Regions from separate parts of the Gemmiger qucibialis genome, predicted to be linked through region 2. Evidence: predicted binding sites of a transcription regulator. Region 2 holds the regulator's gene; the other holds the start of a gene.
The links. Region 2 encodes NrdR, which represses ribonucleotide reductase genes. Its sites were predicted from a motif close to CACNANATNTNGTG; they were not measured.
Positions count from the first base shown of each region.

Region 1: a site for NrdR is predicted at 11,725-11,738, ahead of nrdD (anaerobic ribonucleoside-triphosphate reductase). Genes of this name have one in related genera too.

Region 1 is NZ_JAQFEN010000001.1:841,056-856,985, forward strand. Features, by position in the region: gene PG062_RS03805 (helix-turn-helix domain-containing protein) at 1-505, shown strand, start outside; tRNA gene PG062_RS03810 (tRNA-Ser) at 1,167-1,255, opposite strand; gene PG062_RS03815 (hypothetical protein) at 1,825-2,340, opposite strand; gene PG062_RS03820 (LacI family DNA-binding transcriptional regulator) at 2,731-3,747, shown strand; gene PG062_RS03825 (PTS transporter subunit EIIC) at 4,009-5,406, shown strand; gene PG062_RS03830 (glycoside hydrolase family 32 protein) at 5,443-6,840, shown strand; gene PG062_RS03835 (carbohydrate kinase family protein) at 6,854-7,810, shown strand; gene PG062_RS03840 (GIY-YIG nuclease family protein) at 7,964-8,860, opposite strand; gene PG062_RS03845 (helix-turn-helix domain-containing protein) at 8,879-9,091, opposite strand; gene nrdD (anaerobic ribonucleoside-triphosphate reductase) at 9,376-11,601, opposite strand; gene nrdG (anaerobic ribonucleoside-triphosphate reductase activating protein) at 12,008-12,556, shown strand; gene PG062_RS03860 (hypothetical protein) at 12,905-13,399, shown strand; gene PG062_RS03865 (putative manganese transporter) at 14,172-15,035, opposite strand; gene PG062_RS03870 (transposase) at 15,125-15,541, opposite strand; gene PG062_RS03875 (hypothetical protein) at 15,871-15,930, opposite strand, start outside.
Region 2 is NZ_JAQFEN010000005.1:45,053-60,982, reverse strand. Features, by position in the region: gene PG062_RS09150 (hypothetical protein) at 1-754, shown strand, start outside; gene PG062_RS09145 (helix-turn-helix domain-containing protein) at 754-987, shown strand; gene PG062_RS09140 (hypothetical protein) at 977-1,906, shown strand; gene PG062_RS09135 (VanZ family protein) at 2,147-2,704, opposite strand; gene PG062_RS09130 (helix-turn-helix transcriptional regulator) at 3,155-3,442, shown strand; gene PG062_RS09125 (P-loop NTPase fold protein) at 3,514-5,169, opposite strand; gene PG062_RS09120 (hypothetical protein) at 5,209-5,571, shown strand; gene groL (chaperonin GroEL) at 5,668-7,302, opposite strand; gene PG062_RS09110 (co-chaperone GroES) at 7,342-7,626, opposite strand; gene PG062_RS09105 (hypothetical protein) at 7,895-8,878, opposite strand; gene PG062_RS09100 (hypothetical protein) at 8,845-9,840, opposite strand; gene PG062_RS09095 (spore germination protein) at 9,827-11,284, opposite strand; gene PG062_RS09090 (DUF421 domain-containing protein) at 11,352-12,023, shown strand; gene PG062_RS09085 (DUF4363 family protein) at 12,024-12,392, shown strand; gene nrdR (transcriptional regulator NrdR) at 12,389-12,868, opposite strand; gene secF (protein translocase subunit SecF) at 12,887-15,205, opposite strand; gene PG062_RS09070 (aspartate aminotransferase type Ic) at 15,400-15,930, opposite strand, start outside.

The DNA.
Region 1 (15,930 bases), on a different contig from region 2:
ATTATCTGTTGAAAGAGCAATTTGTTTGTACCATGATAATATAGCGTCTCCTACTATTGATATTCGTCTTCTCCTGCCGGGTTTGGAAATGCTGGCTGAGTACTTGGGACAAACTTATAAACTGTTCCAACAGACTCACAACGCTCCCCTATCTGGACGATATCATAATTCAAGTGAAGATACGATTTTATCCCATGCCTTGGAATACATACGCAGCAATATAACAAATTCCATTACAATTACAGAACTAGCCGATTTCTGTCATTGTAGTGAATCGTATATAAGTCGCATTTTCAAAAAAAGAACAGGTGTTAACATTAACCTCTACATAAATAAGATGCGCATTGAAGCCGCCAAAAATCATCTGCTTCTTTCGCATGAGAGTATGGCAGATATTGCGGCCGCTGTTGGATTCAATGATCCAAATTACTTTTCTCGCATTTTTTCACAGATCATCGGGATATCTCCTACAGAATTTAGACGTAGGTTTCACCAAGATATATAAAACCGCGCTTTCTCTTAGGCCGCTACCGAATGAACTTTCTCAAAATTAGTAGATATGCGCAAAAATGTAGTGTAAATTTCAACAGGACTGACAAACCTAAAGCGGGGTCAGTCGTAGTTATAGCTGGATGTATTTATAGTTGTAGAAGCAGGCATATATGGTGCATAAGCAGAGCTGAAAGGAGACATGAAGGATCCATAAAGTGAAACGTGTATTTCCCACTTGATAAAATAAACATCCACCGAGCGAGGACGGATGCCGGGGTGCTTTTTTCATGGGTAGATTACAATGGCTCTTGTAGAATTTATTCCAAACCAAACCGCTAATTCTTGTGCAATTCCGTGAATAGCTTTTAGGGCAGTTTGCTGGTATGATTTGTACCGAACCCGAAAATCACTACTTGAAAATAAAGGGGAGATGTTTATAAGAAAAGTACGGGATTTTTACAAAGCGACAACAAAAAATCACTACCCAATGTAGAATTGAGTAGTGATACTTGGCGCAGACGGTGGGATTCTTCCGCGCCCTTGCAACAGTCCGCAGGACTGTTGCAGCCCGGCGGGACGCAAAGCGCCGGGCACGGGCTGTTCGAATCCCACCTTGCAACCCTTGCATAGTTTGCCGCAAAAATAAAAAGCAACACCCCGCAGGGTGCTGCTCTTGGCGCAGACGGTGGGATTCGAACCCACGTGGCATTGCTGCCAAATTGATTTCGAGTCAATCTCGTTACGACCGCTTCGATACGTCTGCTTATTTAGTTTTTATCGCACCGCCCCGCACAGCGTTTGGAAAAATGCGAGATTTCGATGCAAGATAACGATGAAAAGTTGGGTACGCGACACCCGATAAAGCCCGCCGTTATGGGATTTCCTGCGGACAAGGTGACCTGTTGGATGCAAACTTTCGAGTCAATCTCGTTACGACCGCTTCGATACGTCTGCTTATTTAGTTTTTATCGCACCGCCCCGCACAGCGTTTGGAAAAATGCGAGATTTCGATGCAAGATAACGATGAAAAGTTGGGTACGCGACACCCGATAAAGCCCGCCGTTATGGGATTTCCTGCGGACAAGGTGACCTGTTGGATGCAAACTTTCGAGTGCTCCCTCTTACGACCTCTTGAGTACATCTGCATATTTAATTTTGTTGCGCGGAACTTCCCGCAGGGTGTGATTTCGAGTGCTCCCTCTTACGACCTCTTGGGGAATGCTCCATGTTCTGGGTTCCTGCCGGATACTAAATTAGTATAGCAAAAATGCCGTCCCGCGTCAAGATGCGGGGCGGCATAATTCCTGTATGCTGGGGGATATCTCATGTGCATCAGAACAAATGCTGTTTCTGCACTGGGCCGGGGGCAAAGGGGGTATCCTCGTGGTGGCGCACCACGGTCACCTCGCGGGTCTTTTCCTCCACATGGCCGTTGGCTTTGGGCACACTGTAAAAGCTGCGGGTAATGTTATAATAGCCGCGCATGTGCTGCACCAGGTATTCGGCCACAGCGGGCAGGCAGTCGGTATCCTCAATGTTTTCATAGTTATAGTCTGCGTACAAAAATGCCGTGTGCTCCCCCTTGCAGACCAGCGTGATTCCCGCTTCGTCCAGATGCAGTTCATCCACAGCGCACTGCTTCAGGCCGCTCAGGCCGCTTTCGCTGGCAAGTTGGGTGGCGCGGCGGCGCATAGCCAATGGAACGGACTGCGGGTCCAGCGCTTCGTTGCCGCGCTGGCCGATCTCCAGCAGGATGTCCCGCATCATGCGGCTTTCCAGCAGCGGGCGGATCTTTTCCTTCGCGCGGGCTTCCTCGGTTTTTGCCTGAATTTTTTGCAGCAGTCCCATTCTTTTTCCTCACTAAACACATATCATTGCCCCGCGCACATCCGCACTGGCATCAGGGGCATCTTACTTTTTCATCGTGTAACTAATATTATATTATAGCATACCTTTTCATTCTGTGCCAGCGCGGAAGATAACTTTTACACCAAATTCATTCTGGTAAATCTTTTTAGCTGTGTGCTTTTTTGTATTCAGCTTTCATTCTTTTTTCTCCGTCAAAAGCACAAATTCAATCCCCGTTTTTTGTCTATTTTACTCTTTGCCTCATGCCATTCATTCTTATTTTTCTTTTCTCCGCTCTTTCCCGTTGCACCCTGCCAGTTTCTGCATTATACTGATAAAAAAGTGCACCGGCAGGTTTCCCCCGCCGGCAGCCGGACAGGAGTGCGGCCTATGAACATTACCGCGTTTGCCCAATATGCCGGGGTATCCAAGGCAGCGGTCAGCCGCTACTTTAATGGTGGGTACTTAAGCGCCGAAAAGCGCGCCCAGATTGCCGCTGCGGTGGAAGCCACCGGCTACCGCCCCAGTATGCAGGCCCAGATGCTGCGCACCCGCCGCACGCGGCAGATTGGGGTGATCATGCCGCGGCTGAGCAGCGAAAGCTGCGCCCGCATGGTGGAGGGCATCAGCCGGGTACTGGACGATCAGAACTACCAGCTACTGCTGATCAACACCGCCAACGACAACACCCGCGAAGTGCGCGCGCTGGATACCCTGCGGCATGATACGGTGGACGGCATTATCCTGATTGCCACCATGTTTACCCCGGAACACCACGCGGTGCTGCAAAGCCTGCATGTGCCGGTGGTAATCGTGGGGCAGCAGTATCCCGGGTTCAGCTGTGTGTTCCACGATGATTTCGGCGCGGCGCAGGCCGCCACCGCCCACATGCTGCAAAAGAGACGGCGCAAGCCGGGCTACCTGGGCGTGACCCTGCTGGACAAAGCCGTCGGCCTTGCCCGGCGCGAAGGCTTTGACAGTGCGCTGCGGGATGCAGGTCTCGTGCCCCAGCCGCAGCGGATGAGCATTGCCAAGTTCAACATGGAATCCGGCTACCACCAGGCGGACCAGCTGTTTGGCCGTGCGCCGGGGCTGGACTGCCTGTTCTGCGCGACCGACTCCATCGCCCTGGGTGCGCTGCAATACTGCCGCAGCCACAGTCTGCGGGTGCCGGAGGACATCATGATTGCCGCTGTGGGCGACAACCGCATTGGCCGCGTTGCCTATGTGCCGCTGACCAGCGCCCATCTGCATTACCGCACCGCCGGGGACAAAGCCGCCCGCCTGCTGCTGGACATGCTGGCGGACCCCCATGCCGAGCCGCAGATGATTAAGCTGGATTATGAGTTAAAATGCCGGGCCTCCACCGGGGATGACAACTCAGATGAAAATGTCTGGTCGCTATAACAGGCATCCTTTGCGCCACACTTCCCTGCATCACTGCGGGGAAGTTTTTGTTTTGTGCACCCTTTCCATGCAGCCCCCTGTTTTTTGTGCATTTTACCAAAGAACGGTGTGAAACTGTGTGAAATCGATAACAGATTCTTTGCAAGTTGGGTCGTTTGGTCAATAGAAAAAGCACTCACCTTCGTATATAATAAAGCTGTCAAATGAAACAGGCCCCGGAACCTCCTACCGGGCCAACAGATAAAAGAAGGAGCGTGCAACATGGATTACAAGAAAGCAGCCCAGCAGGTACTGGACAACATCGGCGGTGCTTCCAACATTGTATCGGCCGCACACTGCGCAACCCGCCTGCGCCTGGTGATTGCGGATAATTCCAAGGTGAACAAAAAAGAGCTTGAAAATGCTGAGGGCGCCAAGGGCGTATTTGAAGCCCAGGGCCAGCTGCAGATCATCTTCGGCACCGGCATTGTGAACAAGGTGTATGACGAGTTCACCGCCCTGGCCGGAATCACCGGTGCCAGCAAGGAGGAAGTCAAACAGGCTGCCGCTTCCAAAGCGCCGTGGTACCAGCGGGCCATCAAGACGCTGGGCGATATCTTTGTTCCCATCATTCCGGCCATCGTGGCTTCCGGCTTTTTGATGGGCATTATGGAAGCGCTGAACTTTATGGTCAACAACGGCTTCCTGAACATTGATACCAGCGGTTCCATCTATGTGTTTGCCCAGCTGTTCTCCAACACGGCGTACACCTTCCTGCCTATCCTGATCGCCTTCTCCGCCGCAAAGGTGTTTGGTGGCAACCAGTTCCTGGGTGCTGTCATCGGCATGATCATGATTCACCCCAACCTGCAGAACGCCTGGACCGTTGCTTCTGAGGGCGTGCAGACCTACCAATCGGTGTTTGGCGGGCTGTACAAAATTCCGCTGGTCGGCTACCAGGGCCACGTTATCCCCGTTATTATTGCCGTGTGGCTGATGTGCCAGATTGAAAAGCGGCTGCACAAAGTTGTGCCTGCCATGATCGACCTGTTTGTTACCCCGCTGGTCTCCGTTTTCGTTACCGGTTATCTCACCCTCGCTGTCATCGGCCCAATCTTCACCACGCTGGAGGACGGCATCATCAACGGCGTTCAGACCCTGATCCAGCTGCCGTTCGGCATCGGTTCCTTCATCATGGGCGGTTTGTACGCCGTCACCGTTGTGGCCGGTATCCACCATATGTACACCCTGATCGACCTTGGCCAGCTGGCCAAGTTTGGCTTCACCTACTGGCTGCCCCTGGCCAGTGCCGCCAACGTTGCCCAGGGCGGTGCCGCTTTTGCCGTTGCCCTCAAGAGCAAGAACGCCAAAGTTAAGTCTATGGCCCTGCCCTCCGCCCTTTCTGCCTGCATGGGCATTACCGAGCCCGCCATCTTCGGCGTCAACCTGCGCTACTTTAAGCCCTTTATCGGCGGTCTGGTCGGCGGTGCCTGTGGTGCTTTGTATGCCAGCGTGACCGGCCTGGGTGCCACCGGCACTGGCGTGACCGGCATCTTCGGCATCCTGCTGCATCTGCACATGCCGCTGCAGTACCTCATCATGATGGCAATTTCCTTCGGCGTTTCCTTCGCTGTGACCTGGGTGATCTGGACCCCCGAAGCCGAGGAAGCCAAAGCCTGATGTTTTCCCCTCTCAATCAATAAGGAGCTACCTGTTATGAATGCCTTGCAGCGTGATTTGAAGCGTCTTGTCCCCATGGTGGAAGCCGCTGGGGCCGCCCGCGCGGCGGCGGATCCCCACCGGCAAAAGCTGCATGTTCAGCCCCCGGTTGGCTGGCTGAACGACCCCAACGGGCTGTGCCAGATTGGCGATGAATACCATGTATTTTATCAGTACGGCCCGTTTGACCCCACGGGAGGGGTCAAGCACTGGGGGCACGTGCGCAGCCGCGATTTGTTCCACTGGGAACGCCTGCCCGTAATGCTGTACCCGGACGAACCGTTTGACTGCCACGGCGTTTATTCAGGCTCCGCTCTGGTGGAGGACGGCATGCTGTACCTGTACTATACCGGCAATGTCAAGCACCCCGGCGAATATGACTACATCAAGCAGGGGCGCGGGCACAATGTCTGCCTTGCCACTAGCCGCGATGCCATCCATCTGGACAACAAGCGCTGCCTGATGTACAACCAGGATTATCCCGCCGGGCTGACCTGCCATGTGCGCGATCCCAAAGTGTTTGCACTGGATGGGTGCTACTATATGGTGCTGGGTGCCCGAACACTGGACGACCATGGCGAAGTGCTGGTGTTTGAAAGCGCCGACAAGCTGCACTGGAACCACATCAACACCATCACTACCCCCAAAGCCTTTGGCTACATGTGGGAATGCCCCGACCTGTTTGAGCTGGACGGCCAGTGGTTTTTGGCGGTGTCGCCCCAGGGCATTGCCTGCCAGAACGTGTACGGCTGCGGTTACTTTGCCCTGCAGGGTGACTGGCGCACCGATTGCACATTGAGCGAATTCCACGCCCTGGACGATGGCTTTGACTATTACGCGCCCCAAAGCTTTGCCGCCGCGGATGGCCGCCGCATCCAGTTTGGCTGGATGGGCATGCCGGATGCCGATTATACCAACCCCACCGTGGAGTATGGCTGGCAACACTGCCTGACCCTGCCCCGCGTGTTGACCCAGGACGGCACTGGCCGCCTGTTGCAAGCCCCCGCCGCCGAGCTGAACGCCCTGCGCGGCGAAGTCCGCCAGCCGGCAGACGGCGAAACGGTTGAAACGGACCCCTGCTTTGACCTGACCGCCTCCCCCGCCGGGGATTTTGTCCTGACCATTGCCAACGGCCTGACCCTGACTTACACCGAAGCGGACCGCACCTGTACCTTGCGCTTTACCGATGCAGCGATTGCCGCCGGGCGCACCGAGCGCAAGGCTGTGCTGGATGCCCCCTGCCGCAGCCTGCGTGTTGTGGGGGATGCTTCCTCGCTGGAAATATTCCTGAACGACGGTGCCGCGGTGCTTTCCACCCGGTATTACCCGGCAGCGGGCAAGGTTGCCGTGCAGCTTTGCGGCGCAGGCAGCACCCTGTATTCCCTTTCGATTTAACGGAGGACATTCCATGGCACATGATACCTTGTATGCGATCGGCGAAGCGCTGATCGATATGATTCCGTCCAAAACCGGCTGTTCCTTTGCCGAGGTTCCCTCTTTCAGCCCCCGTGTGGGCGGCGCGCCCGCCAACGTGTGCGGTGCTTATGCCCGCCTGGGTGGGGATTCTGCCCTGCTGACCCAGCTGGGAGATGACCCGTTCGGCCACAAGATCATTGATGAACTGGCTGCCTGCGGCATTGATACCAGCCACATCTGTTTGACGGACAAAGCCAACACCGCCCTGGCCTTTGTTTCACTGGAAGCAGACGGCAACCGGACGTTCAGTTTTTACCGCAAGCCCTCAGCCGATTTGCTGTACGCCCCGGAGCAGGTGGATATCAGCCTGTTTGCCAACGCCTATGCCCTGCATTTTTGCAGCGTTGCCCTGGTGGAAAGCCCCATGCGGGAAGCCCACAAAACTGCCATTGCCGCAGCCCGCAGCGCCGGGACTATCATTGACTTTGACCCCAATCTGCGCTTTCCGCTGTGGCCGGACCGTGATGCTTTGCGCCGCACGGTGCTGGAGTTCCTGCCGCTGGCCGATGTGGTCAAAATCTCGGACGAAGAGCTGGAATTTCTGACCGGCACCAGTGATATTGAAGCCGCCCTGCCCAGCCTGTTTGTGGGCCATGTACAGCTGGTGCTCTACACCTGCGGCAGCGCCGGTGCCCACGCTTACACCCGCACCGCCCACGGCTTTTCCGCCAGCAAGCCGGTAAAGGCCGTGGATACCACCGGCGCCGGGGACGGGTTCATCGGCTCGTTCTTGTGGCAGCTGCACAAAAACGGGGTGGACCGCGCCGCCCTGCCTGCTCTGCAGGCGGACCAGCTGAACCAGTGGCTGGATTTTTCCAACCGGTTCTGCGGTTACAGTGTGCAGCGCTACGGTGCCATTGACAGCTACCCCACCATCGACCAGCTGTAACTTTCTGCCATTCTCTGCTATTTCATCATAAAGCAGCCGCCCGGTACAGGATTTGTACCGGGCGGTTGCTTTACGGTATAGATTTTTCTTTTCTATATTCGCTTTATACAAGTCTTAGGATTATAAACTTCAACGTTGCTTCATCCGCAACATTTATTCATCAATTTTAGATTCCAAGCTCTTAAGTGTATGTCCATCAGCATCCTTCCAGCTTGTCAGTCCATTCGCACTCTTGCCAATCACAAACATTGCAGCATAGGAAGGACTGGTAAACAGCAAATTCTCTATCAGTTTCCCGTCAGCATCAAGAGTAGTCTTCTTTCTTTTTTCTTTGATAACTTCCGAAATCGTATCATCGTCCGATGGAGAGATGTGGCTTCCCGCCAAAACCACAAAGCCTTCTGCAGTCTGCATTCCAACGGCTTCGACCGTACCGATTGTTTTAATGGTTCTTTTCAGATACAACTTCCCGATATCATCCGCCTGTTTTTCTTCAACTTCCGTTTTTACTTCAACTGGCTTGGTAATAGGTTCAAACAGCTTATGTCCCAAGGTTCCCATGATTACTTTTGCATAATCAATGAACTCCTCCAGTTCGCATTCTTTTTCTTCTGTAATATTACCCGGCGTAGGATCATTTCCATTTTTGACCTCATAGCGATTCGCTTGCAGTGCCAAATTACAGAAACGGTTTTCAAGATAGCTTATCTCAGTGGGTCCAAATGAATTATTGGATGTGGTAAATACGATGGCTTCTGTCCAGTAATCTTTTTCTGGATTTCTCTTATGTTCCTGCAGGCGATTCAGAATACCTTCACCGTTTTTCCTTGCTCCAGCCTGTCCAATATAAACAACACCTTTTCCAGTGGTGTCTGAAGTACCAAAGAGGAAATAAACACCACTCTGTTTTAAATCCTCTCGTTCCTTGCAGCGGTCAAGCTCTGTCCGAGGAATTTTATATGCAATACCTGTCCAATTCGCCAGTGTACATTTTATTCTGCCACCGGCCTCACCATCCATCAGAAACAGATTTATACTTTTGCCTCGCATCACTGTATCCTCCTCGCCTTATATTTCCCTTTTCACATAGGTCAGTTCTACATCATAACCAAGCTTTTCTAACATCTGCAAAAATGTGTTATTTACAATTCCGTCTTTCTTCTTTATCAGGCGATTTACATAGGACGGCGTGGTTCCAACTTCTTCAGCCAGCTTTGCCTGCGTGGTCGCAGCTTCTATACATTTTACCTTTACATCGACCTCTATATTATTTTTCAGCATACTTCCACCTCATCTGTTTGAAATATATTTCACTGTAAGTGTAATTTATTATATCGCAAGAATTGAGTTTTTTCAATCGCTTAGAGCTATTCCGTTTATTCATATTATTACAAAGTTATTTCCAAAAACAATAAATAAATTACAACCAAAATAAGTTCCCCTCAAATACATCAGAATACCCCCCTCTATAATTCAACCGTTTCATTTATCTTAGCAACAAAATGAGGCGTATCCATATATCGTGGATACGCCTCATTTTGTTTATTCTATTATCTTTATACGTTTTACAGATGCAGCACGCGGTCCTTGATTTCGGCGGTGCGTCCCTGGTTCCAGAACTGGGTACCGATGTAGCCGCAGGTGCGGCGGGCAACGTTCAGCTTGCTCTGGTCGCGGTTATGGCAGTGCGGGCACTCCCACACCAGCTTGCCGTCGTCCTCCACGATCTTGATCTCGCCGTCATAGCCGCACACCTGGCAGTAGTCGCTCTTGGTGTTCAGCTCTGCGTACATGATGTTATCATAGATGAACTGCATCACTTTGATGACAGCTTCCAGGTTATCCTGCATATTGGGCACTTCCACATAGCTGATGGCACCGCCCGGAGACAGGCGCTGGAACTCACTTTCAAACTTCAGCTTGGTGAACGCATCGATCTGCTCGGTCACATGCACATGGTAGCTGTTGGTGATATAGTTGCGGTCCGTAATGCCCGGCACAATGCCAAACCGCTTTTGCAGGCACTTGGCAAACTTGTAGGTGGTGGATTCCAGCGGGGTGCCGTACAGCGAGTAATCAATATTTTCAGCGTTCTTCCACTCGTTGCACTTATCGTTCATGTGCTGCATCACACTCAGGGCAAAGGGCTTTGCGGCGGGATCGGTATGGCTCTTGCCGGTCATATATTTGCAGCATTCATACAGGCCCGCATAGCCCAGGCTGATGGTGGAGTAGCCGCCGTACAGCAGCTTATCAATGGGCTCGCCCTTTTTCAGGCGGGCCAGAGCGCCGTACTGCCACAGAATGGGTGCCGCATCGGACAGGGTACCCTTAAGGCGGTTATGGCGGTACTGCAAGGCGCGGTGGCACAGTTCCAGGCGCTCATCAAAAATTTTCCAGAATTTATCCGGCTCACCGCCGGAGGACAGGGCCACATCCGGCAGGTTGATGGTAACAACACCCTGATTGAAGCGGCCATAGTACTTCGGCTTGCCCGGCACATAGTTCTTGGCGTTGGCCACGTTGTTCCAGCCAGTGCCGGAACGGTCGGGGGTCAAAAAGCTGCGGCAGCCCATGCAGGTAAATACATCGCCGTTGCCCTCGGTCTCACCCTTAGACAGCTTGTATTCCTTCATCTTTTTTTCGCTGATATAGTCCGGCACCATGCGCTTTGCGGTGCATTTGGCGGCCAGCTTGGTCAGGTAGAAATAGGGGGTGCCTTCGCGGATATTATCGTCCTCCAGCACATAGATCAGCTTGGGGAATGCGGGAGTGATCCAGACACCCTTTTCATTCTTAACACCCTGGTAGCGCTGGCGGAGCATTTCTTCCACGATAATGGCAAGGTCAGATTTCAGGCGCTGGTTTTCGCCCGCTTCGTTCAGGTACATGAATACCGTGATGAACGGTGCCTGGCCGTTGGTGGTCATCAGGGTAACGACCTGGTACTGGATGGTCTGCACACCGCGCTTGATTTCCTCGCGCAGACGGGCTTCAACGATCTGGGAGAGCTTTTCTTCACCGGGATCAATGCCCAGTTCCTTCATCTCCGCTTCGGTATCGCGGCGGATCTTTTTGCGGCTGATATCCACAAACGGTGCCAGGTGGGTCAGGCTGATGCTCTGGCCGCCGTACTGGTTGGATGCCACCTGCGCAATGATCTGGGTGGCAATGTTGCAGGCCGTGGAGAAAGAATGCGGTTTTTCGATGAGGGTACCAGAAATAACCGTGCCGTTCTGCAGCATGTCGTCCAGGTTGACCAGGTCGCAATTGTGCATATGTTGGGCGTAATAGTCAGCATCATGGAAATGAATGATGCCATCCTCATGTGCCTTTACAATCTCGGCAGGCAGCAGCATACGCATGGTCAGGTCCTTGCTGACCTCGCCGGCCATATAATCGCGCTGAACGCTGTTGACGGTCGGGTTTTTATTGGCGTTTTCCTGCTTGACTTCCTCATTGTTGCACTCGATGAGGGACAGAATGCGGTCGTCGGTGGTGTTATGGGTACGGCGCAGGCTCTGCACATAGCGGTAGGTGATATATTTGCGGGCCACCTCATACGCTTTGGTCTGCATGATGGCGTCTTCCACCAGATCCTGGATCTCCTCCACGTTCATGGCATGGTTGCGGCTCTGGCATTCCTGCGCCACATCGTCGGCAATGGCCGTGATCTGTTCCTTGGTCAAGCGCTGGTTGGAGGCAACAACGTTGTTGGCTTTGGTCACCGCTGCAATAATTTTGGATATATCGAAAACGGCCTCGCTGCCGTTGCGCTTGATGATCTTCATGAACTGTTATCTCCTTACCTCAATAAAAGCTGCCGGGTTGATACCCCACACCAAAACCGCTCCATGATTTTGGCGAGCGTATTTATCTTACCGCATCGGCCCGGCAAAGTCAAGCCAATACACCACAATATATTGTATATAATTTGCTAATAGTACCCATATATGCCATATAGCGCGATGGGACGTTCAAAAAGATTGCAAAACAAAACGCCGAAAAAAGCGCTGGCTTTTTGGGTAAAATAGGCACTTTTTTCAAAGCTGCGATGATATGTGATTTTATTGTTCCCTGGACACTTGCTTTTGCCCGGCACGGCTGGTATACTGGTGCAAGGCACCTGCCTATTGTGATGATTTGCCGCAGCACTATACAAGATATAGTGTTGCATGTTATAAGGAGGCTCCCCGCGTGAACTACGCAACCATAAAATACTGTGATATTGCCAACGGCACGGGCGTGCGTACCAGTCTGTTTGTTTCCGGCTGCCGCCGCCACTGCCCGGAATGTTTTAACGCCGTTGCCTGGGATTTTGGTTATGGCCTGCCCTTTGATAAAGCCGTGCGCAATGAAATTTTGGGCAGCCTTGCCCCGGATTATATTGATGGGCTTTCCCTTTTGGGCGGCGAACCCTTTGAGCCGGAAAACCAGCGTGCGCTGGTGCCGTTCCTGCACGAAGTACGGGTGTTGTACCCCCACAAAACCATCTGGTGCTACACCGGCAATGTATACGAAACCGAACTTTTGCAGCCCAGCCACGCCCGCTGCGAAGTGACGGACGAGATGCTGAGCCTGATCGATGTGCTGGTGGACGGCGAATTTATCCCCGCGCAGCACGATATTTCGCTGCGGTTCCGCGGCTCCGGCAACCAGCGCATCATTGACTTGAACGCCACCCGCGCCGCCGGGCACACCGTACTGTGGCAGGATGACCCGCTGTTTGCTGACCACAAGATGTAAGGCAGCGAGTTCGCGTTTTTGGATTTTGTGTAACTTTTAACAAATTTGACTTGTATTTCTGCCCCGCAGGGTGTTATACTGACACTAATTTAAGGCAACACCGCACAATTCCCGCCTGACGGCTTAAGCACCGCTCCGGCGGCTGCGGCACGGCATCTGCGTTGCCAAAATGCTCGATAAGACATCCAGTATTATCTGCGCTTTTGGCTTAGCATCTGCCGCACCTCGCTCGCCGTATCGGCACTTAGAATTATGCGGTATTGCCTTAAGGTTGTGCCAATCGTTCCAGGCACAACCGCCCCAAACAGCTGCCGGGCCAGTTGCCCGCGCACGAAAGGAGAAATTACTATGGCAAAATTTCATCTGATTCCCATTGTGCTGGGCGCAGCCATCGGTGTTGGCGTTTATGTTGTCAGCAAGTATCTGGCTCAGGACGAAGAGAGCGAACAGATTGTGGATGACTCCGCATTTGACGACAGCGAAGCTTCCGAAAGCACCGAAGATGCGGACGAAACCGAAGAAAATGCCGACGAGGAACCCCCCGCAGAAGAACCGGCGGCAGAGCCTGCCCCGGACGAGGAACAGCCCGCACCGATTGAGGAACCTGCCCCCGCTGAGCAGGCCCCTGTAGCGGAGCCTGCTGCCCCGGTGGAAGAACCCGCGCAGGAAGATGACGGCGTTACCATTCCCATCCAGAGTGGTAACGATGTGCCGAATGTGAATCCGGTCCAGGACAAGACCGAACCCGTTAAGCTGACGGAGGACGGCAAGGTGGACCCTACCACCATCGCCAAAGCCGAAGATTTCGGCGACTGGGAAGAAGAAACCGGCTGCAGAGGCTGAAGGCGAGACGATATAAATGACAACGCCGCAGGGAGTGCGTGATGCTCCCTGCGGCGTTTGTTTTTTGTTTTGGGGGTAAATTTGTATTTGGAGGGAGAGCCTTTGCGTGCACGGCAGGGTTCTTCCCACGTTTTGGGGGTAGCAGCGTGGCAAGGCCCGGCGGGCGGGACGATGCGAGCATCGTCCCCTACAAATCATTTGCAATGTTCGCGGCAATAGGGCAAGGGCAACACCGCACAATTCCCGCCTTGCGGCTTAAGCACCGCTCCGGCAGCTGCGGCACGGCATCTGCGTTGCCAAAATGCTCGATAAGACATCCAGTATTATCTGCGCTTTTGGCTTAGCATCTGCCGCACCTCGCTCGCCGTATCGGCACTTAGAATTATGCGGTATTGCCCAAGGTTTCTCCGCGGCGGGGTGAGGGCACCCCGCTCTACTGCGCACAAACAAGCTCACTGTTATTTATACGTCCGTCGGGGGCGCCGCCCCCTACAAGCAATTTGTTGGTTCATCACAATTTTTCAACATGCAATAGGGCCAGGTTTCGGCGGGGTCGGGTGACCCCGCCCTACCGAATGTTTTATGTTCTATCACCCACTATAAAATGCTCCGTAGGGAACGGTCTTGACCGTTCCGGAACCATGCGGTAGATGCCACAATAGAATTTTATCGCAAGCCTTGGCTACAACATCCCACAAAGCATATCAAAGGGGACGATGCTTCCGCATCGTCCCCTACTTATTATTTTACGGGTTATGGCCGCCGGCAGCTCTTACACCACCCATTGCAGCAAAATACCGCAGCAGGTGCCGCAGAACCAGAGCAGCCCTGTCATGAACAGGTTCTGTTTCCAGCTGGGGTTGACACGCCACAGCACAGCCAGGCCGATACCTGCGCCGGAGCACAGCCCCGCAAAAAAGCTGCCAAAGGTAATAGCCCCGCCCATATACAGCTGAGCCAGCAGTACGCTGGCACCGCAGTTGGGTACAAGACCGATCAGCGCGGCCATCATGGGCTGGAAAATGCCCAGACTGCCCAGGAATGCCGCGGCGGAATCTGCCCCGACAAAGCCAAAGATCAGCCCAATGATAAAGCTGAACACCAAGATGAACACAAAAATTTCCAGCGTGTGACGCAGTGCCGCCAGGAAAATGCTGCTGTGTTCCTCGTGTTCTTCGTGGCAGTCCACCTCATCGGCATGGCCCTCATAGCCGCCATACAGCCCTTTGGGCAGGATGCGGCGCAGCGGAACATCCAACACCAAACCGGCTGCAATGCCAAACACGATTTTGAGCACCAGCAGCAGGCCCAGCTTGTTCCACAGGGTAGGCTCCGCCGCCAGCAGGGGGATGGCTTCATCCGATGTTGCCAGGAACACGGCCAGCAGCGTGCCGGGGGTAATGACCCGGCTGGCATAAAAGTTGGCCGCTACCGCCGAAAACCCGCACTGTGGTACGCAGCCCAGCAGTGCGCCGGGCACAAAGCCCCAGTGGCCGCCGCCAGCCAACGCTTTTTCAATTCGCTCGCCATGGTTGCGTTCCAGCCATTCGATCAGCAGATATGCCAGATACAAAAACGGCAGCATTTTTACGCCGTCGATCAGTGCATCCAAAAAAGCATCAACAATAATTTCCATAATTCTCCTATCTGTTGCAAGGTTGGGGTTGCAGGGCATAACATGGCCGCACGGTTCGGAGCAGCTGCCCGGAGTCATGCGGCCCTTTTTCATTTTTTATTGCCTTTGTTGGTTTCAAAGCCGCGCAGCAGCGCTACGGCCTCCCGCACACGGGCGGGGGAAATGCGGGTACGGAACCGCTCCATGCTGCGGGAAGAAAACGGCACATCATAGGTAAAGGAATCAAAGCCCAAAAAGTATTGCAGGTAGGGGCTTTCGCGCACGATCTCCACCGTTTCGCTGTCCGTTGTGCGGCACGCTGCACGAATCACCAGCACACCGAACGCCATGCGGGCCGGAATTGCCACCTTGCCGCCAGCAGCAAAATGGCCGCTGTACTCCTGTTCAATGGCATCCCAGTCAATGGCCTGGGCCAGGCGCACCCAGCGGTTCTCCTGTACCAGCTCGCCTTCATAGGGCGGCAGGTAGTCATCAATGCTCATCTGATGTTGAATTGTGCGGTACATGGTTGCACCATTCCTTTTTATGTCGTTCCCGTTTTTATTTTTCCCGCAAAAACGCTTGGATATATCTGAAAAGCCGAAAACTCAATCCAGTTCTTTGTTTTCAGATATCCCTTAGGCAACACCGCACAATTCCCGCCTAGCGGCTTAAGCACCGCTTCGGCGGCTGCGGCACGGCATCTGCGTTGCCAAAATGCTCGATAATGTCGGGTTGCTGTTTCCGCCACTGGCGGCGCTCACCTTTGCAGCATCCAGTATTATCTGCGCTTTTGGCTTAGCAGCTGCCGCACCTCGCTCGCCGTATCGGCACTTAGAATTATGCGGTATTGCCCTTAATATCTCTGGATCAGGGGGAATATCATGGCCAGAACCGCCCAAGCGACCTGATACAA
Region 2 (15,930 bases):
CGCCGGGATTGCGCTGCGGGATATCCGGCACCACTGGCCGCTGGTTGGGTTCAGCGCGGTGCTGGGGCTTGCGCTCTATTTTCTCATCAATCCGGGGCTGCTGGCCCAGCGGATGGGCGGCCTGCCGCAAGAAGTTGTCGTGGCCATGCTGGGGCAGCTGATTTGGGCCGTTGCGCTGGCCTGTGCCGTCTGGCTGCTGTTGGGGGCGCTGCATCGGCGCAGCCTGAACACCAGCAGCCTGCTGCACGGGATGCAGATAGGGCTTTGCCTGCTGGACGGCGCGTTTGTTGTTTCCGTGTTTGGCGTGGGGGTGCTGGATCTGCGCGGGCAGATTGCCGCCGTGCGGCAGGCAAACACCATGCTGGACAATACAGCTTTCGGCACGCTGAACCCCACCGCTTTATTTCTGGTCTGCGGCTGGCTGGTGCAAAGCCTGCCTGCCCTGCTGAACCTTGGCATTGTACATGGGCTGCTGCAGCTGGTTAAGCTCGCCAAGGCGGATCGTTTTGCCCCCGGCATGGCACAGGCCGCCGCGCACTGCGGCACACTGGCCGGCGGAGCTGCGGCGGTGGATGTTACAGTACAAGCAGTGTTTTTGGCAGTACAGCTTTGCGCCGCCGGGCAGCTGCACCAGATGAACAGCGGGCTGCACATTGCCCTGCTGCCCATTCTGTTTGCGGTAGCAGCGCTGCTGTTCAGCCGCTGGCTGGCCGAAGGCTGCGCCCTGCGGGAAGAAAACGAGGGGTTCATCTGATGGCGATCAAAGTGTATCTGGATGAACAGCTGCGGGCACGCGGCATAACGGCCAAAGAACTTTGCGCCAGGGTGGGCATTACCGAAGCAAACCTTTCCATCCTGCGCAGCGGAAAAGCCAAAGGTGTGCGGTTCCACACCATCAACCGCATCTGTTACTATCTGCAATGTGATGTTGGCGATATTTTGAAATTTGACGGCGAACTGGATGAAGGTGATTGTGATGAAACATAATATGTTATTCGGTGCGGGTGCCGCTGCCCTGGCCTGCCTGTTGGGCGGCTGCCGGCTGGCGGTACCGCAGGGCGCGGCAGGGCAGGATACTTTGATCGGCGGGTACGCCACATGGGAGAGCATCCCCTATTTTTCCGAGCATTTTCTTTCCGGTGATCGTTCCCCTGCCCGTCTGTACGCGGACTGGAGCAGCGCCGACCGGCCGGAGGGTGCGCAGTGGCGGAATATTTTCCCCAATGTGACCGGTTATGCGCTGTGCCAGAACACGGCGGAGGATGACGGCGATACTGTTTATCTTGGCAGTGGGGCTGACCCGTATTTCAGCGGCCTTGCCTACAACAGCGCATACAACGGCAGTGAAACCACCGAGAGCATGACCGGCACGCTGTATGCCGATATCGGCCAGATTCGTGGAGATATTACCGGCTTTACATTCAGCCCGGTATACCAGACAGCGGACGGGCAGATCTACCTGGCGGAGGGCCAGCGCGTAACCTGCAGCACGCAAAATCTGGAAGGTTCCAGCCTGTCCCTCTCGGTCAGCGCGGCACAGACTGAAAGCAGCAGCTGGGACGACACCAACAAAACCGAGCAGGGTTTTACCGCCAAACTTTCCTTTTTGTATGCTGCCCAAGCGGTGCGGGTGCTGCAGATGGATGCGGATTATGGGGTATTGGGACAGGCCGACTACCCCGCCGCTGCGGTGCCGGAAGAGCTGAAATTTTTGCCGGGCGCTGAATTTATCCTGCTGGAAAGCCGCAGCACGGATACCGCCGGAACTGAGCACACTGCGCGGCAGATCATTGGGCGCGATGAGCTGGAAGATTACGGGGCGGACGGGCAGATGAAATATGTGACCCTCTACCTGCGCGGAGACGGCCCGCTGGCCGAAGTACACGCCATTGCCCTGAAAGGTTAAGGTGTATCTGAAGCCAAAGAAAATGACGGATATTTCGCAAACACAAGCAGGATTTAAGGCAAAGAGCCTTGGAATCCTTTGTGGACTCCAAGGCTTTTTAACGCAAAATTCGGCGGTGCTTGTAAATTTTCAACTTTTCAGATAAACCCTAAAACAGACCACAAACAACACCACCCGCCGGGCGTGTGGGAAAGCAGCGCAATGCTGCTTTCCCTGCCCCGGCAGGTGGTGTTATTATTTTTATTGTTGTGTTTTGGCCGCTTTGTGCCGCAGCCAGGCAGTGACCAGAAAAGTGATGGCAATGCAGGGCAAAAAACCGAGCGCATCCACGCCGACATCCTGAATCATTCCGGCGCGGCCCGGGATAAAGAGCTGGTGGAATTCATCAGTGCCCGCATAGGCGGTACAGGTCACAGCGCTGATCAGTGCTTCTTGCACAAGCTGTTTGGCCCCGCCCGCTTTGCCTGCGCTGCCAAACAGATGGACGGTGACGGCGGTGCTGACACCGAGAGCACAGTAAATATAAACATGTGCCCACTTGCGAATGTTGGCATTGTCGTTCTGGCTGCTGAACCACTTGGGGGTCAGGCGGTGAGCCGCGGTGGATTCCACTTTTTCCGTTATCTGCTGGCTGAGGGCAGAGGAGCTCTCCCCCGGCTGGGCGGAAAACAGAAAGATTGCCGCCATGATGGCCAATGTAACGCACAGCATCACCGCGCGCACAAGTTTCAGCTTATTGTTCTGCTCCGGCATTCCCGTACCTCCGCGTTCCATCGTGCCATCATGTACAATACACATGGCATACTTGAAAAGCATACCAGTTTTGCGGTGCAGAATCAAGCGAAAAAAAGACACATCCGCATGGATTGTACGATGTTATATTTATTTTATCTTTCACTTTATTATTTCTGCTCTTATTGGCTGCAAAACCGCAAAAAGGGCCGCAGCCCTTACGGACTGCGGCCCTACATATTACTTTATGCGGTGCGGCTATTAAATCAGTACATCTTTTAGTAGCGTATCCAGCACCGCCTGCACTTCCGGTGCGTGAAAGTCGATCAGTTGTTCCAACGGGGATTCCCTCGCTTTGCCTTAGCGTTGCGGTGGAAGTGATAATGTTCTTAGCACTTTCAGCCTATACTAACAAGTATCTTATCGCCTTCGAGGCAAATTAACAAGATTCTCGGCGTTTTTTACCAAAAGTGATATGAAGCACCTATACTTATGGCAAAGAAAGGCGGGAAAAAGATGATTGGAGCACGATTAGCCGACCTGCGAGATTGGAATAACCAAACGCAGGAAGATCTCGCCAAAGCCCTTAATGTTGCAACCTCTACCATCCGCAGTTGGGAGCATGAAAAGAGTTCCCCAAACCACGAGATGTTGATTGCCATTTGCAGGTACTATGGCACCTCTGCCGACTACCTGCTGGGTCTGACCGACATCGCCCCCTCGGACGAGGCTCGCAAACAGCGCCAGCGCCTGACCGAAGAAGAACAGAACGAGATGCACCGCTACGAAGAATATCTGCTCTAGAAACGCAAAAAATAAGCCGCCCAGCGAGACCGTAAGGTCGCTGGGCGGCTGTTTTTGCTATATGCTATATTTTACCTGTGGGATGTTCTCATAACTTCAAAATAATGTTCTGTTCTATACCTATCCATTTTACTGAATGTAGGCTTTAGTTCTTCATACTTTTCAAATAGCTGTTCTTTCCGTGCATCAAATAGAATCGCCAATAATGTATAGCTACTGTTCTCTTTGTATTGATTCATTGGGGCCAGCGGAAAATACTTTCTATCAAGGAACTCGTCTAGCTTTCCTTCAAGGATATCGCTCATGCGTGCCCTTTCAAAATGCCAAATTGAAAGTTGTCCAGCATATTCTTCAGAACATTTATCATCTATTCGTTTGCGAAGGTATTCAATGTACTTGTCTGCGAGATTTTCTCGTGCCGTGCGAAGAACTTCATTGTAAGATTCACTAATACTCTGATTTATATTCATGAAATATTGGCTATCATAAGAGCTCACCCTTTTCACACCCTCGCCAGAAAATTCTTCTGCAAACACTGTCATTAGCATTGATTTATAGGTATCAAGCAATTCGCCATCATCGTCATTCAAGACACACCACCAAGTATCCAGTTCATTGGCAGTCATTGTCAAATCATAGGACGTTTTAGCATCTGTCAGTTTTTCTTTCCAGCTTTTTAAGTACTCTGCTATTTCATCGTCTGTTTTATAAAAATTCGGTTTGATTCCTACTTCAACAAATAATTTATGCTGGACTTTAAGGTCCTCCTCTGTCAGTGGCCTTTTACTCTCATAGTATGAATACAATTCATTTATAAGAGCATCGCTTGACTTTATTCCGAGTAGATATTGTTTGACTCTCGATTCAAAGTAGTTTTGAAGTGTTCTTACTGTTTTGTCGAACTCACTTTTTGTTTCTTCTTCAGTGAGCGGTTTATAATAGAGTTTGTCTGTATCTTCAATAACGATTGCAAAGCATATAAGCCGAACCTCATTCATAAACATTTCGTCATGAATTGATTTGGCATACTGTTTTACATCATTATAAAAGTCTTGAGCTTTTTGAAGTGTTCTCAAATTTTTTATCGGGTGATTTTTGCACAGTTCATCAGCAAAATCACCTTGTATTCCCAATTTAGACCAATTAGCACTTTTGGAGTTCTCTGTAATAGTAAAAGTCCGATCAATCACTTTTTCCCTATATTTCTCAAAATCCTTCTTATCTGTAATTTCTTCAGAGTTTGCAATAAGAACCACCTGAATATGATTATTAGATTTCAGTTTTTCAACCACGCCAAAAAAATCTCTCAATTCAATGCTTTCTTTGCACCGTTCCAAATCATCGATTACAACAATGTGCCCTTCATCAAATTTTCGTGTAATAGAGTTCACCATATCTTCTTCAGAAAAATGGCTTTCTAAAATTGTGCTTACACTTTTTGCTCTATCATCAAAATTTCCGAGGATTCTGAATGAGTCTTTTAGGAATTCAACAATCTTCCCTCCGTTTGATGTATGAAGAAGCAGCTGATATAAAATTTCATGATATATCTGCTGAACATCCTCCATTCCAAATAACGAAACCATACAGGTTCTATCTTTTTTATCTTCAAGTGCCTTTTCTACAACATAAGATTTACCAATTCCCCAAGCGCCATCAACTAAGATACATTTATAAGATTGCTTATCAATATTTCGAATGATATTTTCAACATAGTCAGCATTCATTGATTCTACCTCACACGAAAAGAAACTACTTTTATATCATTGTTGCAGTATGCTTCTTTAGCCCATTTCGCCGCCGCATTTGTTGCAGAAAGCAGCCGTGATTTCAAAAGTATACTCCTTTTCCCGGATGGTCCGGTTGATTTTGATTTTCTTCAAGGTGTAGTTTGTTTCTCTGCGGCATTCTGTGCAGAAATCCCTCTGATTTTCCATGGCGGCACGCTCCCTTCCGGTTTTACATTCTTTTTTATTATTGTATCCCTACCTTTGTTTTTCGTCAACAATAAGGCCGCTGACAGTCTGCCGCTCGCAGAATCCATCAGTGGGTTTCATGAGTCTTCAAATCCCCTAGACAAAAAAATCGGCACCCGCTTTTCAGCGGGTGCCGATTCTGTTACCCTATAGTGCGCTTTGATTTTTGGCGTAAGTGGCGTAAGTTTGGCGTAAATCCGCTTTTGCGCGCTCCAAAAATCAAGGATTCATGCGGTTTTTTGGCAGTTATTAGTACATGCCGCCCATGTCACCGCCGGCGGGGGCTGCCGGTGCCGGGGGCTCCGGCAGGTCAGCGACCAGGCTTTCGGTGGTCAGAACCATAGCGGCAACGCTGGAAGCATTCTCCAGAGCGGAGCGGGTGACCTTGGTCGGGTCAACAATGCCGGCTTCGATCATGTCGTCAACATATTCTTCCTTCTGGGCGTCATAGCCGTAGTTGGGCTTGCCGGCCTGCAGAATGTTGTTGATGATAACGCTGCCTTCCAGGCCAGCGTTTGCGGCGATCTGGCGCAGAGGAGCTTCCAGAGCCTTGCGGACGATCTTAGCGCCAGTGCGCTCATCGCCTTCCAGCTCGCTGACCAGCTTATCAACAGCGGGGATAGCGTTGATGGTAGCGGTGCCGCCGCCAGCAACGATGCCCTCTTCAACAGCAGCCTTGGTTGCGTTCAGGGCGTCCTCGATGCGGAGCTTCTTATCCTTCATCTCAACTTCGGTAGCAGCGCCGACCTTGATGACAGCTACGCCGCCAGCCAGCTTGGCCAGGCGTTCCTGCAGCTTTTCACGGTCAAAGTCAGAGGTAGCGGAAGCGATCTGGGAACGGATCTGGGCAACGCGGTCAGCAATGGCCTGCTTATCGCCAGCGCCACCGACGATGGTGGTGTTCTCCTTGCCAACCTTGACCTGGCGGGCGCTGCCCAGCAGCTGGATGGTAGCGTCCTTGAGCTCATAGCCCAGGTCGCTGCTGATGACGGTGCCGCCGGTCAGGATGGCGATATCCTGCAGCATTTCCTTGCGGCGGTCGCCAAAGCCGGGAGCCTTGACAGCAACCACATTCAGGCCGCCGCGCAGACGGTTGATGATGAGGTTGGACAGTGCGTCGCCCTCAACATCCTCAGCGATGATGAGCAGCTTGCGGCCGGACTGGATCACGGACTCCAGCAGAGGAACGATATCCTGGAACACGCTGATCTTTTTATCGGTGATCAGCACGCTGCAGTCCTCGTAAACGGTTTCCATCTTCTCGGTATCGGTGACCATGTACGGGGTAACGTAGCCACGGTCAAACTGCATGCCTTCCACTACCTCGGTGTAGGTTTCAGCAGTGGTCTTGTTCTCCTCAATGGTGATCACGCCGTCAGCAGTAACCTTTTCCATAGCGTCAGCGATCAGCTGGCCGATCTGTGCATCACCGGCAGAAACGGTACCAACACGGGCGATATCCTTGCTGCCGTTGACTTTCTGGCTGTGTGCCTTGACGGCCTCAACAGCGGTGTTGACAGCCTTCTGGATGCCGCGCTTGATGTCCATCGGGTTTGCACCGGCGGTAACGTTCTTCATGCCCTCGGTAACAAGAGCCTGTGCCAGAACGGTAGCGGTGGTGGTGCCGTCGCCGGCAGCATCATTGGTCTTGGTGGCAACTTCACGCACGAGCTGTGCACCCATGTTCTCGAAAGCGTCTTTCAGCTCAATTTCCTTTGCGATGGTAACGCCATCGTTGGTGATGACTGGGCTGCCGAACTTCTTGCCCAGAACAACGTTGCGGCCTTTGGGGCCCAGGGTGATCTTAACGGTATCAGCCAACTGGTCAATGCCGGCGCAAAGAGCCTTGCGGGCGTCTTCGCCCTGCTTAATCTGTTTTGCCATAAATCAGCATCTCCTTTTATCAGTAAGAACAGTTAAAGTTTACTCAACGATTGCCAGGATATCGCTCTGGCGGACAATGGTGCATTCCTCGCCGTCAACCTTGACTTCGGTGCCGGAGTACTTGCTGGTGAGAACCTTATCGCCAACTTTGACGATCATCTCAACGTCTTTGCCATCGACATTGCCGCCGGGGCCGACTGCGATAACTTCAGCAACCTGCGGCTTTTCCTTGGCGGAACCGGTCAGGATCAGGCCGCCCTTGGAGGTTTCTTCTTCTTCAACGAGTTTGATCACAACGCGATCAGCAAGAGGTTTGATTTTCATGATGAAATATCCTCCTATAATTAAAGTTTCTTTGAAACATTTTGTTTAGCACTCTTTTCTCTTGAGTGCTAAATCTATTATAGCGTTCCTTTGCCAAAAATCAACCCCTTGAAGTATAAAATTTTTGTGAACAGTGTTTTTTATCGTTTATTCGTTGTAATTTATTAGCGCTCCGGGCTGTTTTCTATCTGTTTTTTGGTCTTGGCTGGCAGACTGCCCGGCTGAATGGCACACTGGCACTGCAAATAAAGGCGTGCTTTGGTGGGGATCAGCCTTCGCCGGGGCGGTGCCAGTGCAGGGTAAGCTCCGCCCGCAGCGCCCCCTGCGTGCTGCCATAACGGTTTTGCAGCCAGAAACACAGGTCGAGCGGGTCGGCATCCGGGCCGTTTATTCCGTACAGTCCCGTTATCAAACCGTCAAATTCCCGGTTGGCGGCTGCGGCAAATGCCACCTGCAGTTCGGTATCCGGGCGGGCGGCGGGAGTCAGGTCTTTCAGTTCCACATCCCGCAGGGTCAGGTTTACCCGCACGCTGCCGGGGGCCAGTACCTGCACATCGGCGGCGGCTTTGGCGGCAAGGTACAGGTCATCCGGCAACGTGCAGTCCAACCGATGGGCCTGGCCGCACAGAATAGCCGCCAGCTGGGCAGCCAACGGGCTTTGCGTCTGGCGGGCTGTATTGGCAGCGGTATCATAAAACAGCATGGCGTATTCCCCGCCCGCACTGACGGGCACAGCGGCGGTTTCGGCGTTATCAAACAGGGTTTGCAGGCCGCAGTGCAGCTGCTGCTTTTCTTCCAGAGCTTTCAAGTTTTCGTACAAGGTCGGCGTTTGGTCCTGGATGGGCATCTGCACGGCAGGATCCAGCACAAACACGGCGATTTCCGGCGCGGGGCGGGCGGTGCTTTGCAACAGCTGAGCGATTTCTTCTGCCAGCGGCCAGCTGCACCCGGCAGGCAGAACGGCAAGGTCCATCAGGCCGTAAAACGGCTGGCCGTTCATGGTTTGGGCGGCGGCATTCCAGGCGGCAGCACAGGTAGCGCCGCTGCCTGTAAAGGTTTTGCAGGCGGCGGAATCCTCGCTTTGCTGGTCACTGGTCAAAAGCGTGACCGTGTAGCCGGCATCCTGCGCGGTAAAAAACACCGCCCGCACAATTTCCCTGTGGGAAAGCAGCTGCCCGCCGCAGCCCGCCAACAGGCAGCCCAGCAGCACCGCCGCCATCAGGCGGGATGTTTTATGCATGATACCAGCCATTGGCAGCCTCCTGTTACCATCACAACCGCAGCGAAGCCCCAGCAGACGGCACTGCGCCAATAAAATGCCTGTTCCAGCGGCACGGTGCGCAGCACAGCACACAGCAGAGCCATGCCGCCAAAGTACAGCGGGTAACGGTCCAGCCCGGTGGCAGCACTGCCCGCCCCGGCGCGGCCACCCCACAGTTCCACCATGGCATACAGGTACAGTGCCAGCCGCACCGTGACTACCATGCACCACAGCAAAATTTGCAGCCATTCCAGCCGGTTAAAAATTGAAAGCGCCCCGCACTGTGCAGCCCCCTGCACCGGGGTTTGGCGGGTGGGCATGGCCGCGCCAAAAAACAGCTCCAGCAGCAGGTGGACCGCGGCATCAAAGCCCAGTGCTGACGCGGCAAATGTTGCTGCCTTGCGGCAGCGCTGGCCGGGCTGCGGAGGCCAAAGGGCAAACAGCAGATATTCCGGCGGGAGCGCCAGCTGAGAAACAAACGCCGCCTGCCAGTCCTGCCCTGTCAGCGGTGCCGCATGCAGGTTGGGTACACGCAGGCGCGGCGCGACCGAGAGTACCATGATTGCCATACACGCGGCACCGAACACCAACAAGGCGTTGGCCGTCTGGCGCAGGGCGGGCTCCCGCCGGAGGTAGATGACCGGTGCCAGCACGACAAAACAGGTGCCCGCCAGCCCCAGTGTACCGGGGTACACGCTGCCAAACAGGGCGTGCAGGCGCAGAATTTCCAATGCTGAACTGATTGCCAGCAAAACACAGAGAACTTTTTGCAGCAGGGCGTTTCCCTGCCAGCTGGTCGACACTAACAGAAGCACAGCGGCCAGCACCGCCGCGCTGGCGGGCAGAGCCAGCAGCCCTGCCCGCGCCCAATAACCGGTGTGTAGCCGCAGCAGCGTATCGGCCAGAATGCTGAGGAGCAGCACGGGGTAAAAATCCACATTACTCTTTTGCATGGCGCGGCAGCACCTCCCCTTTTTGTGCCAGGCGGGACCAGATGGCCCGCACAAAACCATCCCGCAAGGCTGCCTTGCCCGGCGGCATGAGCGGGTAAAGATAATCATAACCGAACGGGTCGCTGCCGCAGGCCATGGCCAGAATCAGCAGCGCCCCGCAGGCCAGCCCCGGCACACCGAACAGTCCCGCCAGCAGTATGACCGCAAAGCGGAACAGAATCGACTGTTCATACAGCGCCGGGACTGCCAGGGTGGCGATGGTGGCCGCCGCGGCCATGGTGAGCACCGGCACGCTGATGATGCCCGCCGAGACAGCGGTTTCGCCAATGATGAGCGCCCCCACAAGGCTGACGGTGTGGCTGATGGATTTGGGGGCGCGCAGCCCGGCTTCACGCACAATTTCCAGCAGCAGGGTCACGGCCAGCATTTCCGGCATGGGCGGTAGCGGCGTGGAGGCTTCGCCCTGGGCCAGTTTGGCCAGCAGGTGCACGGGGATCAGCTCCGGCGCAAAGCTGACCGCCATGACATACAGCCCTGGCCCAAACACCGCCAGCAAAAACGCCAGATATTTGAGCAGGCGGATGAGACCGGCAAACACTGCGCCGGAAGAATAATCGTCCAGGCATTCAAAGTGCTCGGCAAAAAAGCTGGGCACCACCATGGCAAGCGGGCTGCCGGATACAAGGATAACGATTTTGCCCTCACAGATGCGGGCGCAGGCGGTGGCCGGGCGCTCGGTATAGGCTGCCGCGGGGAAAAGGTTGAGCTTGTCCTGCTTGAGGAACGAGGCAAAATAGGTGCTGTCCAGCAGGACGGGGATTTGTACCCCGGCCAGCCGCTGTTTGAGGGTTTGCACCACATCCGCCGGGGCCAGGGCGGTATCATAACAAATGGCGTACTCGGTTTTGGCACGGGTGTTGGCGGTGCAGATCTCCGCCGTAAAGCTGCCGGTGCGGAACTGGCGGCGCAGCTGGGAAATGTTATTGCGCAGGTGCTCGGTAAAGGCATCCTGCGGGCCGCGCATGTTGCCTTCCCCGCTGGGGTTGGTCACGCTGCGGCCCGGCATATCCTGGGTGGAAAACGCCAGCGCCTGGCCGCTGCCCTCCACCAGCAGCACGGCCATGCCGCCGGCGAGGGCTTCCACCAGCTGGGTACGGGTGGTGATGGGGGTTTGCTCTGTGGGTAGGCAGCTTTGCTCTGCCAGGTACTGCACCAGCTGCGGCCCGGCCTTGCAGCCCGGCACGCCTTGACCCAGTGCGTGCAGCACCATGATGCAGAGTTTTTCCGGCGAGGAAAGCCCCGCAAACATGGCGATGCAGCAGCGGCAGCCGCAAATCGTAAAGCTTTTGGTATAGAAATCCGATGAGCCGCCAAACATAGTTTGCAGAAACGCCTGATTTTCAGCAAGGGCCTGCCCCAGCGGCTGGTTATCCGCAGTTGTCATGTAATCACCTTCCCTTGCTGTTCAGTGTGACCCAAAAACGGCAGGGATAAACGCAGGAGGTGTTTTTATGCTTGCATCGGTTTTGCATACCGTAATTATTTATGCTGTGGTTATTTTTGCCATGCGGCTGATGGGCAAGCGGCAGCTGGGGGAATTGCAGCCATCCGAGCTGGTAACAACGTTCATGATTTCCAATGTTGCCTCCATCTGCATTGATGAGCCGGATCTGCCGCTGCTTTCCAGCCTGGTGCCGATTTTATTGATTGCAGCGCTGGAAATATTGAACTCAACCGCCGCCTATTACCTGCCCGGCTATGCGGCGCTGCTGTTTGGGAGACCGGTGACGGTAATCCAGGATGGGCAGATCCGGCAGGATGCACTGCGGCATCTGCGCATGACGCCGGGCGATCTGATGGAAGCGCTGCGCGGCAAGGATATTTTTGACCCGCGGCAGGTAGTATGGGGTGTGGTGGAGCCCAGCGGGAGCATCAGCGCCGCGCAAAAAATGGCGGACGACAGCCCGCTGCTGCCGCTGTTGGTAGACCAGGAAGTTTACCCCGAAAATCTGGCCCAGCTGGGGCGCAATGAAGCCTGGCTGGATACCGACCTTGCCAGGCGCGGGATGCGGCGGGCAGAGGTACTGGCTTACCTTGGCAATAAGGAAAGCTGCGTTGTGATACAAAAAAAGACCGCCCAGAACGGGCGGTCTGAAAAACCGGAAAGTACAGGTGGTTTTTGAATGAAGCGCAACTGGTATGCCATCGCCATTCTGGTCCTGCTGGCGGCGGTGCTGCTTGGCTGCAAACAGTATGTAAGCGCCACTGCGGGCAGCCTGCGTGCCCAGGTGCAAAGCGCTTATGCGCAGACACTGACGCAGCAGTACCCGCAGGCGCAGCAGGCTTTCCGGCAGGCCGCGCACAGTGCAAGGCAGGCCAGCAAAAAGCTGGGGCTGCTGGTGCGCCGCAACGCGCTGGATCGCATGAACGAAACCATGGCGGTTTTGTCGCAGTATGCCAACCCGGAAAACCAGGCCGACCTTGCGGTGGAAGCTGCACGGGTGCTGGCGCAGATCGACCAGCTGGAGCAGTGCTTTACGGGCACATTTTAGCCCTGCATGCCGCCGTTTTTGGCGCGGGAATCCAGCATGTCTTTCAGCTCATCCATAAAGGTGTTGACATCGCTGAACTGGCGGTAGACGGAAGCAAAGCGCACATAGGCAACGTCGTCCATCTTTTTCAGCTGCTCCATGGCAAGGTCCCCAATATAGACGGAGGTCACTTCCCTGTCGTAAGAGTTCAGCAGCACCTGTTCAATGCGGCTGACGGCGGCATCCAGCTGCTCATAGCTGACAGGGCGCTTTTCGCAGGCGCGCAGCATGCCGTTGAGCAGTTTCTGGCGGTCGAACACTTCACGCGAACGGTCTTTTTTGATGACCATCAGGGGCACAGTTTCCACGATCTCATAGGTGGTAAAGCGTTTTTTGCAGGAAAGGCACTCGCGGCGGCGGCGGATCTTTTCGCCGTCCTCCGTGGGGCGCGAATCAATTACCTTGGATTCATCGGCACCGCAGTACGGGCAACGCATAGCAAAGTTCCTCCTGGTTTACGCTTTCTTGGGGGCGGGGGCAGCCTTGCGGGTCTTATAGCTGACCCACAGCTGGGTTGCAATACACATGGTGCTGTAAACACCGCTGACCATGCCAAACAGCAGCGGCACCGCAAAGGTGAAGATGCTGTCCAGCTTGAAGATAATGGACACCACGCAGACGATTGCCAGTGCAATGCAGGTGGTGATACTGGTCATCATGGAACGGCCAAAGCTCTGGTTGATGGACAGGTTGACCAGCTCCGGCAGGGACATCTTTTTGCCGTAAAGGCCGGTGTTCTCGCGGATACGGTCATAGATAACAACGGTATCGTTGATGGAGTAGCCCAGAATGGTAAGCATAGCTGCAATAAAGTTGCCGTTGAGGGGAATGCGCAGCAGAACAAAGACGCCGTACACAACAAACATATCGTGCAGCAAAGCAACGATTGCCATGGCACCGGCGGACCAGCCGCCAATGCGGCGGAAACGCACGGCAACGTACACCAAAATCAGCACGCAGGCAGCCACAACAGCCACAACGCTCTTGGCCAGGAACTCGTTGCCGATGGTGGGGTTGACGTTGCTGACTTCCTGCTGGACAAACTGGTTGTCCGGGTAGGTGGTGTTCAGGGTTTCGATCATGCTGTCCAACTGCTCGGTGGAAAGGGTCTCGCTGCCGGGCAGGTTGATGGTCAGGGTCTGTGCACCGGAAACATCAGTGCCGGTCTGTACGGTCAGGTTGCTCTGGCCCAGCTCGGCGGCTACCGTCTGCTTGACATTGTTCAGATCAACATCGCCCTGGTAGCCAACGGTAACCATAGCGCCACCCTTGAACTCGATATCCATGGTAACGCCAAAGACAAAGCTGAACACCAGCACCACGGCAACCAGAACGCCGGAGAAGGTGTAGAACTTCTTGCGGTTGCCGACAAAGTTGATGTTGGGGCACTTGTAAGTCTTTTTGCCATCCTTGGAACCGCCATACAGAACGGGGTTGCGGAACACCTTGCAGCGGGATGCACCACGGATCATAATGCGGGTTGCAAACACGCCAAAGACAAAGTTGAGCAGAACACTGGTGAGCAGCGTGAAGCCGAAAGAGTAGATGCTGCCAGCCGTGGAAGGACCAAACATGAAGAAGATGGGGTTGAACACCTTGCCCCAGAAGCCATCGGTGGGGCCAAAAGCACCCATCAGCAGGGCTGCAACGATGACGATGGTCACGTTGCCGTCAATGATGGGGGTCAGGCCCATCTTGAAGCCGCTGGCGATAGCGCCATCCAGCGTTTTGCCGTTGCCAAGCTCTTCTTTGATGCGCTCAGCGGTGATAACGTTGGCGTCAACGCCCATACCGATACCAAGGATGATACCGGCGATACCGGGCAGGGTCAGCGTGGAGCCATTGAACACGGTGAAGTAACCGGAAACAAATGCCAGCGTGGCGACAACCTGGCCAAACAGAGAGATGACCGCAATGGTACCGGGCAGACGGTAACGCACGATCATGAGCAGAGCCACAAAGGCAAAGGCAATGATGCCGGCCAGCACCATCACATCCAGGCTCTTAGCGCCCAGGGTGGGGCTGATGGTGGAGAAGCTTTCGGCCGAGAGGGCAAAAGGCAGAGAACCGGAGTTAATCTGGTTTGCCAGCGCGGTGACCTGGTCCTGGGTGAAAGAACCTTCGATCACAGCGTTGCCGTCCGTGATGGCAGTCTTGACGGTAGCGGTGGAGATGTTCTCGCCGTCCAGCCAGATGGAGATGGTGCCGTTGGACTGGGCTGCCAGCTCGGTGGTGGCCTCAGCAAACTTTTTGGCACCGTCAGCACTGAACTGCAGCTGAACAACATAACCGTTTTCCTGGTTGTAGCCTGCGGTTGCGGACGTCACATCGTCACCGCTCAGGATCTCTTCGCCGTCGGCAGTAGAGCCCTTGCGGAACACCATCTCGGCGGTGGTGCCGATCTCGTCAATGGCGGTCTGGGGATTAAAGTCGGTTTCGCCGGTTTTCCAGGGAAAACGGACGATGATGCGGTCCTTGTTATAGTCCACATAATCCTCATAGTCGGTAATGCCAAGGCCGACCAGACGGTCTTCGATGACGGTTTTGGCCGCGGTCATCTGGTCATCGGTGGCTTCCACACCGTCAGCCGGCATGAACGTCACGTCCACGCCGCCGCGGATGTCGATACCGAAGCGGATATCCTCCGCGCCCTTGATGTAGACGTTCTTGGTATCGCCGTATGTGTAGCTCACGCCGAACAGGGCGGTAAACGAGAACACGACGATCAGCAGCGCCGTGACAATCAGATGCCACGACTTCCCTCTCTTATTCATATGTACCTCCAAACATTGCCCGCGCACCGGCACGGGCGGGGTTTTATTACCGGCGTATGCGCGTTGCCACACACCGCCATGCAGGGAAGCAGCCGCCTGCCGGAAAGCAGGCGGCTTTTTCCCTTTTTTACAGGCGCATCCGGCCGGGAAAACCGGGCGTACCTGTTTTAACTATGATAGGATGGCTGCTTATTTTATTCTGCCAGCAGCTTTTCGACCACAGCCAGGCGCACGCAGACGGTGAGCAGCATGGATGCGGTTTCTACCTCAGACAGACTGGGGTAAGTGGGGGCAATGCGCAGGTGGGAATCCTGCGGGTCAATGCCATAAGGGAACGCTGCGCCGGCGCCGGTCAGGGTCAGGCCGCAGTCCTTGCAGAGCTGGGCTACACGCTTGGCACAGCCGGGCATGACATACAGGCTGATGAAGTATCCGCCTTTGGGATTGGTCCAGTGGGCGATATCGCCGCAGGGGGTCAGCTCATGGGCAAAGGTGGTTTTGACTGCGTCAAAGCAGGGCACCAGGCGGCGGCGATGCTTGGCCATATGCTGCAGCACGCCGTCCTTGTTCTTCAGGAAGCGGACATGGCGCAGCTGGTTCATCTTGTCATAGCTGATGATCATGACAGAGAAGCGCCTGCAGATATAAGCCAAAGATTTTTCACTGCATGCCAAGGCAGAAACACCAGCGCCGGGGAAGGTGATCTTGCTGGTAGAGGTGAACAT